2 regions of the Paraclostridium sp. AKS73 genome follow, and region 1 is predicted to be linked to the other one. Evidence: predicted binding sites of a transcription regulator. Region 1 holds the regulator's gene; the other holds the start of a gene.

Region 1 (6,074 bases):
TCATATGCTTCGTTTACTTCTTTAAACTTTGCTTCTGCTTCTTTATCATCTGGGTTTCTGTCTGGATGATATTTCATTGCAAGTTTTCTGTATGCTTTTTTTAACGTTTGTGCATCAGCACCTTTATCGACACCTAATACTTCATAATAGTCTCTTTTAGCCACGCTTGCCACCACCTTCGTATTACATAACAATAGCTTGTAGACGTCTACAAGCTATTATTAATTTTATATATTTATTATATACAAGTAACGTTGATTTTCAAATACTATTTTTGATCATCTACTTCTCTGAAATCAGCATCTACTACATTGTCATCTTGTTTAGCTTCTTCTTGAGCTCCACCTTCTGCTTGTTGATCTTGAGCAGTTTGTTGGTACATTTGCTCAGCTATTTTGTGGAATTTTTTGTTTAATTCTTCTAAAGCTTTATTTAATTCTTCAGCTGTAACGTCTTCTTTAGCTTTTAATTCTTTTAATTTAGCTATTTCTGCTTCAACTTCAGATTTAGCATTAGCATCAACCTTGTCTCCAGCATCAGCTAAAGTTTTTTCCATTTGGTATATAGTAGCTTCAGTTTGATTTAATGCTTCTATTTTTTCTTTCTTTTGTTTATCTGCTTCAGCATTCATCTCAGCTTCTTTAACTTTTGCTTGTATTTCTTCTTCACTTAAGTTAGTTCCTGAAGTTATAGTTACCTTTTGCTCTTTTCCTGTTCCTAAATCTTTAGCTGTAACGTGTACTATACCATTAGCATCTATATCAAAAGTAACTTCTATTTGAGGTATTCCTCTTGGAGCTGGTGGTATATCAGTTAATTGGAATCTACCTAAAGTAGTGTTGTCGAAAGACATACTTCTTTCACCTTGTAGAACATGTATATCAACAGCAGTTTGGTTATCTGCAGCAGTTGAGAATACTTGAGATTTTTTAGTTGGTATTGTTGTATTTCTTTCTATTATTTTAGTCATTACATTACCCATAGTTTCTATTCCTAAAGATAATGGAGTAACGTCTAGAAGTAATAAATCTTTAACATCTCCAGCTAAAACTCCACCTTGTATAGCAGCACCTGCAGCAACACATTCATCTGGGTTTATCCCTTTGTGAGGTTCTTTTCCTATGAATTTCTTAACAGCTTCTTGAACAGCTGGTATTCTTGTAGATCCTCCTACTAATAATACATCATCTATATCAGAAGTTGAAAGTCCAGCATCTTGTAATGCTCTTCTAGTTGGTTCCATAGTTTTTTCTACTAAGTTTGCTGTTAACTCATCAAACTTAGCTCTTGATAAATCTATGTTAAGATGTTTTGGTCCTTCAGCTGTAGCTGTTATGAAAGGTAAGTTTATGTTTGAACTCATTGTTGAAGATAATTCTTTTTTAGCTTTCTCAGCAGCTTCTTTTAATCTTTGAAGAGCCATTTTATCATTTCTTAAATCTACACCTTCAGATTTTTTGAATTCTTCAGCTAAGTAATCTATTATAACTTGGTCAAAGTCATCTCCACCTAATCTGTTGTTACCAGCAGTAGCTAAAACTTCAAAAGTTCCATCTCCTATTTCTAGTACAGACACGTCAAATGTTCCTCCACCTAAGTCAAATACTAATATTTTCTTTTCTTGATCTAATTTATCCATACCGTAAGCAAGTGCAGCAGCAGTTGGCTCATTTATTATTCTCTTAACATCAAGTCCTGCTATTCTACCTGCATCTTTAGTTGCTTGTCTTTGAGCATCTGTAAAGTATGCTGGAACTGTTATAACAGCTTCAGTTACAGGTTGCCCTAAGTAGCTTTCAGCATCTGATTTTAATTTTTGTAATGTTATAGCTGATATTTCTTGTGGACTATAATCTTTTCCATCTATATTAACTTTATAATCAGTTCCCATGTGAGTTTTTATAGATATTATTGTTCTATCTGCATTAGTAACTGCTTGTCTTTTAGCAGGCTCTCCTACTATTCTTTCTCCATCTTTTGTAAATGCAACTACTGATGGTGTAGTTCTCATTCCTTCGCTATTTGCTATTATTTGAGGTTCTCCACCTTCTAATACTGCAACACAAGAGTTTGTTGTTCCTAAGTCAATTCCTATTATTTTTCCCATTTTAATATCCTCCTTAAAAATTTATATGTTAATTGATATTAATTCAATTTTATTTTTTTATTCTATGTTAGCAAGATACTTTAACCATTGATGGTCTTAGCACCTTTGTACTTAATTTATACCCTTTTTGTAAAACCATAACCACTTGGTTTGCTGGTGTTCCATCTACTGGTTCTTGCATAACTGCTAAGTGTAGGTTTGGATCAAATTCTTGACCTTCAGCTTCTATTTCTTCTAGTCCAAATTTTTCAAATGTAGCTTTTAATTGTTTTTGCACCATATCTATGCCTTTATACATGTTATCTTCTTTATCTGTACAAGCATCCATAGCTCTTTCCATGTTATCCATAACAGGTATTAATTCATTTAATATTTTCTCATTAGCAAATACACCCATAGTTTCTTTCTCTTGTTGAGTTCTTCTTCTATAGTTTGCGTACTCTGCTTGAAGTCTTTGAAGAGTATCTGTAAGTTCTTCTATCTTGCTATCTTTTTCATCAGCTTCATCTACTTCTTTAGCTTCAGTAGCCTCTTCTATAGCTTCTTCGATAACTTCTTCTACTTCCTCTGATGAATTATCTTTTATATCTTCTTGTAATTCTTCTTGTATATTGTTTTCCAAAACTTACACCCCTAACTATTTTTTGTTTAGTAGTAGTCCCATGTAATTTAATATAGAGTATACTTTTGAATAATCCATCCTTGTTGGACCTATCAAGCTTATTTTACCTACTACATTTTTATCTATATTGTAAGTTGCAGTTATAATACTACAATCTTGAGCTACCTCACATTCATTATCGCTTCCGATAATTATATTTAGGTTTTCTTTTTGTATTCCTTTAGATTTGAGCATACTAGATATATTTTCTTTCTCCTCTAGCATATTTAGAAATGTTTTAGCTCTAACAACATCACTAAACTCTGGAAAATTGAATATATTAGTTGCTCCGCTTAAGGATATCGCTGTATTATTTTCTTCAAAATCAAAGTTTAGCGCATCAATAAGCTTATCAATAAATAAAGAGTTTTCTGTTATTTCATATTTTATATAGTTTAGAAAATCTTCATCAATTTCAGTTATATTTTTTCCTGAAAGCTTTTTAGTAAGATTATCAGAAATTAAATTAAGTTTAGATTGATCAATCTGTATATTGGTTGATATAATAGTGTTTTTTATTTCACCTTTTTCTGTAACTACTATTAAAACCATACTTTTTTCATCTAATCCAACCAATTGAACATGCTTTATAACTTGAACATTTGATGTATTTTTAGTAACAGCTATAGTTGTATAATTTGTTAACCTAGATATCAACTTAGATGTTTCATGTATCAAATCTTTCATATAGTTCATGTTTTGGTTTATTGACTCTTCTATTAAATGTTTTTCAATATCATTTAATTCACATGTACTCATTAAAGAGTCAACATATAACTTATATCCTTTTTCTGAAGGAATTCTCCCTGAGGAGGTATGAGGTTGAATCAAATATCCTAATTCTTCTAGGTCAGCCATTTCATTTCTTATAGTGGCTGCACTAACTCCTAACTCATACTTTTTAGAAAGAGTTCTAGACCCTACAGCTTCTGCAGTTTCTATATAATCTTTAACAATAGCTTTAAGGATATTTAGTTTTCTTTCATTTAATTCCATGTAATCCAAAGCCTCCTCTTTGTTAGCACTCATTTAATTGGAGTGCTAAAAGATTATATATATTTTATATCACTTTAAATTTACTTTGTCAACACTTTTTGATTAATTTAAAAATTCTATGAACACACTATTAGAAATTTCTCTTCCTTTTTGAGTAAGAGAAATGTTTTTTCCATCGAATCTAACAAGCTCTATTTTTATAAGCTTATCCATAACTTCTTGGTATATATCATAAAAATCTGTATCAAATCTTTCTTTAAATACATCTATATTTATGCCTTCATTCATTCTAAGTCCCATAAATATAAATTCCTCTATCTTATCTTTTTTCGTTAATTCTATTTCTTCACTAACAGGCCTTATATTTTGCATAATACACTTATTGTATTCACATATATCTTCTATATTTGAATATCTAGTATCCCCTATAAATCCTGACGCTCCTGGCCCTAACCCTAAATAGTTGTCACACTTCCAATATATAATATTATGTTTACATTCTAAACCTTCTTTTGAATAATTAGATATTTCATACTGGTTATATCCATGTCTTTTTAAAGTGTCTATTGTATAGTTATACATATTTATATCTGTATCTTCATCTAGTAATTCAAATTCCTTATTTTGATACATATCATATAACTTCGTTCCCTCTTCTAATATAAGTGAATACGCAGATATGTGTGACGGATTTAACTTTATAATTTTATCCAATGTATCTTTCCATTCTTGAGTTTTTTGGTTTGGAAGCGCATACATTAAATCTATATTTATATTTTTAAATCCTATATCCAATGCATCGTAATAGTTTTTCTCAAATTCTTCATATGTATGTATTCTTCCTATAGATTTTAAATGATAATTTTGAGTAGCTTGAAGTCCTATACTCAATCTATTTATACCCATTTTTTTCATAGCTTCAAGCTTTTCTCTATTTATTGTTCCTGGATTACATTCAATAGTTATTTCTGCATCTTTTTTTATATTAAAATTCTCATTTATATTATTAACAAGTTCTTTCAGTTCATCTACAGTTAAAATGCTTGGAGTTCCTCCTCCAAAGAATACTGTATCAAAACACTTGTCCTTAAATTCACCTTTATAAAATTTCATTTCTCTTTCTATATTTATTAGATATTCTTTCTTTTGATTACTATTAATTTTATAAGAGTTAAAATCACAGTAATAACATTTTTGCGCGCAAAACGGCACATGTATATATAGTCCTAACATAATTACTCCTTAATATTTAAATATAATTATATATATTATACCTCAAAACATAACTATTCTAATCTTATTCACCTAAAATTAACATAAAATATTCCTTGATTAAGCTTATACATGTACTAAATAATAATTTCCTTAAGCACAAAAAGAGATAGTAAAATTACTATCTCTTTTTTATCTATTTAAATAATTAATTAATTATTTTTTTGCTTTTTTGACATTACTGAGTAAACTGGTAACCCTATAGCTGTAACTATTAATCCACCAGCAGCTACTAAAGTATTATTCATTAATTGGTTAACTATAACGAATAATCCACCAGCTATTGCTATTAATGGTATTATTGGGTATAAAGGCACTCTGTATGGTCTTTCTAAGTTTGGTTGATCTTTTCTTAACTTCATTACTCCTATGAAAGTTAATACATAGAACACCCATATTATGAATATTGTTAAATCTGTTAATAAGTTGAATTGTCCTGATAATGCATATAAGCAAGCAAGTATTGCCATTAAGAATATTGCATTTGATGGAACTCCACCTTTATTTAACTTACATAATGCTTTACTTCCTGGTAATGTACCTTCACAAGCTAATGCGTAAGATACTCTAGGTCCAGTTAATAAGTATCCATTTAATCCACCGAATACAGATATTAATATACCAACTGTTACTATTTTACCACCCATTGGTCCAAATATTCTTTCTGCAACTAACGATGCTGGAGCACTTACTGTTGCCATTTCACTAGCTGGTACAACCCATAAGTAAGCTAAGTTTATAACTACATAAACAGCCATAACTATTGATAAACCACCAACTATAGCTTTTGGTAAGTCTTTACCTGGGTTTTTCATTTCTCCTGCTATAGAACCAACATTTATCCATCCATCATATGCGAATAATGCTGCTATTAAAACTTGACCTAAAACAGCTCCCATAGATAAGTTTTCACCTATGAATGGAGTTGTTATAGAGTTATCTCCTGATCCATTTATAAATCCGAATACTATTATAACAGCTAATGGTATTAATTTACATATAGTTGCTACAGTTTGTATTGTTCCACCTAATTTAGAT
Region 2 (6,074 bases), on a different contig from region 1:
CCATCCCAGCTACAACTATTAATACTCTAGCGTCTCTAATTATATTCATTTTATTTAGTAATCTATGTATGCCTGCAACTCCTACATCATAAACTCTCTCAACATCATTACCTAAAAAAGTGGCAGTATAATATGCTTCATCTGCAACCGGAATATCAGATGTCCCACCTGTAACAACTACAATCTTTCCTTTTCCTATATTATCTATAGGTTTATTTTTAATCTTTAATACTCTAGATAAATCTTCATATTCGCAATGTGGATATAAAGATTTAATCTTTTCATATGTTTCTTTTCTACATCTAGTTCCTAATATGTTTGAACCTTTTTCGCTCATCTTTTTTATAATTCCTAATATATGTTCATCGCTTTTACCTTCACAGTAAATAACTTCCGGATACCCATTTCTTATTTGTCTATGGTGATCGATATTTGCATATCCAATATCTTCATAAGGTAAATCTTTAAGCTTCTCCATAGCTATATCTATATCTATATCATTATTTTTAACTTGCTCTAATAAACCTCTAATATCCATAAGTACCCCCCACTATTCTAAGTTGTTAATATTAATTTTAACACACTAAGCATACCTTTTCCAGCTGATAAAACACGTAAAAAAGGGATTATATCATTTAGATACAATCCCTTCCTATTTCTATTTCTCTTAACCTCAGTAAAGTGTTGAACTTTTCTAAAAGCGAAGTGTTGATGATATTTGCTGAATAAACGTTAAAGACCGCGTTCTCCAAGTCTTTAGTGCATGAAGCAACTATCCTTAATTCCTATCACACCTCAATAAAGTATTGAACTTTTCTAAAAGCTAAGTGTTGATGATATTTGCTGAATAAACGTTAAAGACCGCGTTCTCCAAGTCTTTAGTGCATGAAGCAATATCATCAACACTTCGCCAAGTATGTTCAAGCTTTACTAATCTACATCATTGGAGGCATTCCTCCACCCATTCCTGGTACTGGATCACTTTCAGGAAGGTCTGCAACAGCTGCTTCCGTAGTTAAGAATACACCTGCTATAGATGCTGCATTTTGTAATGCAGTTCTAGTAACCTTAGTTGGGTCAACTATACCAACGTCAACCATGTTCACATATTTTTCATTTAATGCGTCAAATCCTATTTCAGGATCCTCATTTACAACTTTTTGTATTATAACAGCTCCTTCAAGACCAGCATTAATTGCTATTTGTCTTAATGGCTCCTCTAAAGCTCTTCTTATTATCTTAGCTCCTACTTGAAGTTCTCCTTCAAGCTCTTCTATTAATTTATCTACAACTGGTATTACACTAACTAATGCAGTACCACCACCTGCAACTATACCTTCTTCAACAGCTGCTCTTGTAGCATTTAATGCATCTTCGATTCTTAATTTTCTTTCTTTAAGCTCAACTTCTGTAGCGGCTCCAACTTTTATTACAGCTACACCACCTGCAAGTTTAGCTAATCTTTCCATTAATTTTTCTTTATCAAAATCAGAAGTAGTTTGATCTACTTGATGTTTGATTTGGCTTACTCTATCTTCTATAGCTTTTTTATCTCCAGATCCATCTACTATTGTAGTGTTATCTTTAGTTATTTTTACAGAACTAGCTCTACCTAACATAGATATGTCAGCATCTTTTAAATCATAACCTAACTCTTCAGATATAACAGTTCCTCCAGTAAGTATAGCTATATCTTCTAACATAGCTTTTCTTCTATCTCCAAATCCAGGAGCCTTAACTGCAACAACATCAAATACACCTTTTAATTTGTTTATTACTAATGTAGATAAAGCTTCCCCTTCTACATCTTCAGCTATTATTAATAATTTTTTACCTTGTTGTACTATTTGCTCAAGCACTGGTAGTATATCTTGTATATTATTTATTTTTCTATCTGTTATTAATATATATGGATCATTTAAAACAGCTTCCATTTTATCAACATCTGTTACCATATATGCTGAAACAAATCCTCTATCAAATTGCATACCTTCAACTGCATCTAACTCTGTATGCATAGTTTTAGACTCTTCAACTGTTATAACTCCATCTTTACCTACTATCTCCATAGCTTCTGCTATTAGGTTACCTACTTCTTCATCTCCTGCAGATATAGACGCAACTTGAGATATAGATTCTTTCGTTTCTATAGTTCTTGATTGTTTCTTTAATTCTTCAACAGCTAATTCTACAGCTTTTTGAATTCCTTTTCTTAAAAGCACTGGGTTAGCTCCAGCAGTTACATTTTTTAAACCTTCTCTTATTATAGCTTGAGCTAAAACTGTAGCAGTTGTAGTCCCATCTCCAGCTACATCATTAGTTTTAGTTGCAACTTCTTTAACTAATTGAGCTCCCATATTTTCAAATCTATCTTCTAACTCTATCTCTTTTGCTATAGTAACTCCATCATTTGTTATAAGCGGAGCCCCAAATTTTTTATCTAATATAACATTTCTTCCTTTTGGTCCTAATGTTACCTTAACTGTATCTGCTAATTTATTTACACCAGCCTCTAAAGCTGTTCTTGAATCTTGTGCGAATTTTATTTCTTTAGCCATATCTCATAATCCTCCCTTTATACTTATTCAACTACCGCTAATATTTCACTTTGTTTTAATATAGTATATTCTTGTCCTTCTAACTTAATTTCTGTTCCTGCATATTTAGAATATATAACTTTATCTCCAATATTTAATTCCATTTTAATTTCTTTACCATCTACTATTCCACCAGGTCCAACTTCTACAACCTCCGCTATCTGAGGTTGTTCTTTAGCTGTTCCAGGTAAAACTATACCACTTGCAGTCTTTTCTTCTGCTTCTACTTTCTTTATTACTACTCTGTCAGCTAATGGTCTTATTTTCATAATTATCCCTCCTAATGAAATTTATGTATTTATCACTCTATAACTTAGAGTGCTAACAACTTTATAATATATTATATTAAGTTATTTTCAATACCCTTAATTTAATTTTATTTAATTTTTATGCGAGGAAATTTTACTCGTATCGACAAATCTCCTCGCATATTATAAATTTATAAAATTGGCGAAAATAATCTCGCTACTGATTCAACCCATTTTTTTATTAAAGGTCTTTTTTCAAAATCGTTAAGATATATTTCTTTACTGTCTGTTAAATCCTCATGGAAATCGTCAGTTATTTTTTTACTATTTGCTCATCATACATAAATGCATTAATTTCAAAGTTTAACATAAAACTTCTTAAGTCCATATTTGCAGAACCTGTTGATGCAATCTTATCATCTATAATTACTACTTTAGCGTGTATAAATCCTTTTTTATATAAGTAAACTTTTCCCCCAGACCTTAAAATATCATCAAAATATGAATATGATGCTTGATGTACTATTTTATGATCAGCTATACCAGGGAATATAATTCTTACATCAACGCCTCTTAATGCTGCACTCTTTAATGCTCTTAATAAACTTTCATCTGGTATAAAGTATGGCGTCTCTATATAAACTCTTTCTTTAGCATTACAAATAGCTGAAAAATATGCATAGTGTATAGCCTCCCAATCACTATCAGGACCTGTTGCTACCACCTGTATCATGCTATTTCCTTTATAATCTAATTTAGGGAAATATTTTTCATCAAAAACTGATTTTTGAGTTGTATAATACCAGTCTATTAAAAATACCATTTGTAGCATATAAACAGAACTTCCTTCAATTCTTATATGAGTATCACGCCAATATCCAAACTTTTTGTTTTTACCCATATACTCATCACCTATATTTATACCACCTGTGTATCCTATGCATCCATCGATTATAACAATCTTTCTATGATTTCTATAGTTAATTTTGCCTCCCATTAGAGGGAATTTTGCAGGTAAAAAAGGAACTATTTCTATGCCCTCTTTTTTCATCTCTTTAAAGAATTTTCTATGAAACCAAAACCGCCAACATCCTACATCATCATATAAAATTTTTATACTCAGACCTTCTCGAGCTTTTTTTATCAACAAATCCTTAATCTTTTTTCCAATTTCACTATCTTTTATTATGAAGTACTCTAAATGGATATGTTCTTTAGCTTCTTCTATATCTTTTATTAGTCTTTCAAACTTTTCATTCCCATCAATAAATATTTCTACTTTATTGTTAGCTGTAAACGGGAACTTTCCTGTATTTAAAAGTAAACTTATAACTTTCTTTTTTAACCCTTCAGAATCATCTAATTTTGATAATTCTTTATTCTTTATAGCTTCTTGTTCAAGGTCTACCAACTCTTCTATTGATCTCAAATTTTCAAATAAATTATTTTCTTTTATATCTGTAGCTAGTTTCTGAGTTTTAAATATTTTTCTTTTTCTTATATTTCGGCCTAGCACCCCATATATAACTAGCCCAATCCCAGGAAGTACCATAAATATTAGTAACCATGCCATAGTCTTAGCTGGATCTCGATTTTCGAGTATTATATTTATAGCAACCACAATACTAGCTAGATAAGATATTCCTACATAACTTAAGACTAGTATGTCTAAAGCACTCATATATCCTCCTTATTTTTATCTTCCTATTCCCAACTCTCTAGCATAATAGAATAGATATTGTTGTGCAAATCCTGATAAATCTTCAAATTTATCTATCGCATACTTTCTTATTTTAGGCAAACTCATATCATCTTCTACATAAAATTCTTGCATAACTCTTTTTACCCATACATCAACAGGGAACGTATCATACTTTTGCATACCAAATAGTGCTATACAATCACAAACTTTTGGACCTACTCCATTAAATTCCATAAGTTTTTTTCTGCAATCTTCTGTTCCTAAATTCTCATAGTTATATACATCTTCATTTTCACTTATAACTCTTTCTGTAGTTGCCTTTATATATTTGTCTCTAAACCCCGTAGAACAAGCTCTTATATCGACTATACTTGCTTTACTTAGTTGTTCTGGTGTTGGAAAATCGTAATAGTCTACTCCATTGAACTTTCCAATATAAGTGCCATACTCCCTTGATAAATTAGATATAGCTTTTTGAATCATAGGAATTCTATTATTAGATGATATTATAAATGAAATTAACATCTCCCATGGATCTTGACGTAGAATTCTTATTCCCCATCCAAATTCTGTTGCCTTTTCTAAATACTCATCCATACTTTTTAGTTCATTTTTTATTTTTGCATAATCTGTATCTAAATCAAAGTAAGATTTCCATATTGTATTGAAATCTTCTAAATTAGTATTCTTTAAATAAACTGTATTTCCTTCTCTAGATACATTTATTACTCTACCTTTAGCTACCCCTGTATATGAACCATCATCTTCTGCTTTCCACCTAAAACATTGTCCACATTCAAATATATGCTTAGGATCAAAATCTAATGCCCCTTCTATAACCACTGAATTTTCTTTTTCATAAACTTTCATAAATTTCGCTCCTTTTTATATAAACTTATAGTTTTAATTCTACCCATATTTCGTTAAATTTAAATTAACTATTTATTTTTAATACAAATTTAATTTAAAAAGTCTAGAGTAGAATTAGTGATTCTTTTTTGCTAAAATACATAAGACATTATTTTTTAGAGGGTGATTATATGAATAGTAGAGGTGTATTTATAGCTATAGAAGGTCCTATAGGAGTTGGTAAAACAACATTAGCTAATATTTTAAACAATCATTTTAACTGTACTTTACTTAGAGAAATAGTAGAAGAAAATCCATTTTTATCAAAATTTTACACAGATATTAAAGAATACGCATTACAGACGGAATCATTTTTTTTATTTAATAGAATCAAACAATTAGAAGATGCTGAGAAAAATTTATTGAGTCAAGGCACAAATGTTGTTAGTGATTATCATATTATTAAAAATCTTATATTTGCAGGAATAACTCTTGATAATATGCAATTTTATAAATATAAACAAATGTATAATATTTTTATTAATGACTTACCTCAACCAGATATAATAATCTATCTTAACTCAAATACAGATGTATTGATGAATAGAATAGCTATGAGAGATAGAAGCTTTGAAAGACAAATGGATAGGAACTATATACAAGAATTAAGTACAGAGT

The links. Region 1 encodes HrcA, which represses chaperone genes, less so after heat shock. Its sites were predicted from a motif close to TTAGCACTCNNNNNNNNNGAGTGCTAA; they were not measured.
Region 2: a site for HrcA is predicted at 2,896-2,922, ahead of LEQ07_RS10980 (co-chaperone GroES). Genes of this name have one in related genera too.

The regions. Positions count from the first base shown of each region.
Region 1 covers NZ_JAIXHU010000002.1:138,362-144,435, forward strand. Annotated here, with positions in the region: partial or broken gene dnaJ (molecular chaperone DnaJ) at 1-164, opposite strand, end outside; gene dnaK (molecular chaperone DnaK) at 269-2,107, opposite strand; gene grpE (nucleotide exchange factor GrpE) at 2,175-2,729, opposite strand; gene hrcA (heat-inducible transcriptional repressor HrcA) at 2,745-3,764, opposite strand; gene hemW (radical SAM family heme chaperone HemW) at 3,867-4,997, opposite strand; gene LEQ07_RS02195 (APC family permease) at 5,189-6,074, opposite strand, start outside.
Region 2 covers NZ_JAIXHU010000018.1:6,321-12,394, forward strand. Annotated here, with positions in the region: gene larB (nickel pincer cofactor biosynthesis protein LarB) at 1-538, opposite strand, end outside; gene groL (chaperonin GroEL) at 936-2,558, opposite strand; gene LEQ07_RS10980 (co-chaperone GroES) at 2,582-2,866, opposite strand; gene cls (cardiolipin synthase) at 3,159-4,526, opposite strand; gene LEQ07_RS10990 (DNA-3-methyladenine glycosylase family protein) at 4,542-5,417, opposite strand; gene LEQ07_RS10995 (deoxynucleoside kinase) at 5,588-6,074, shown strand, end outside.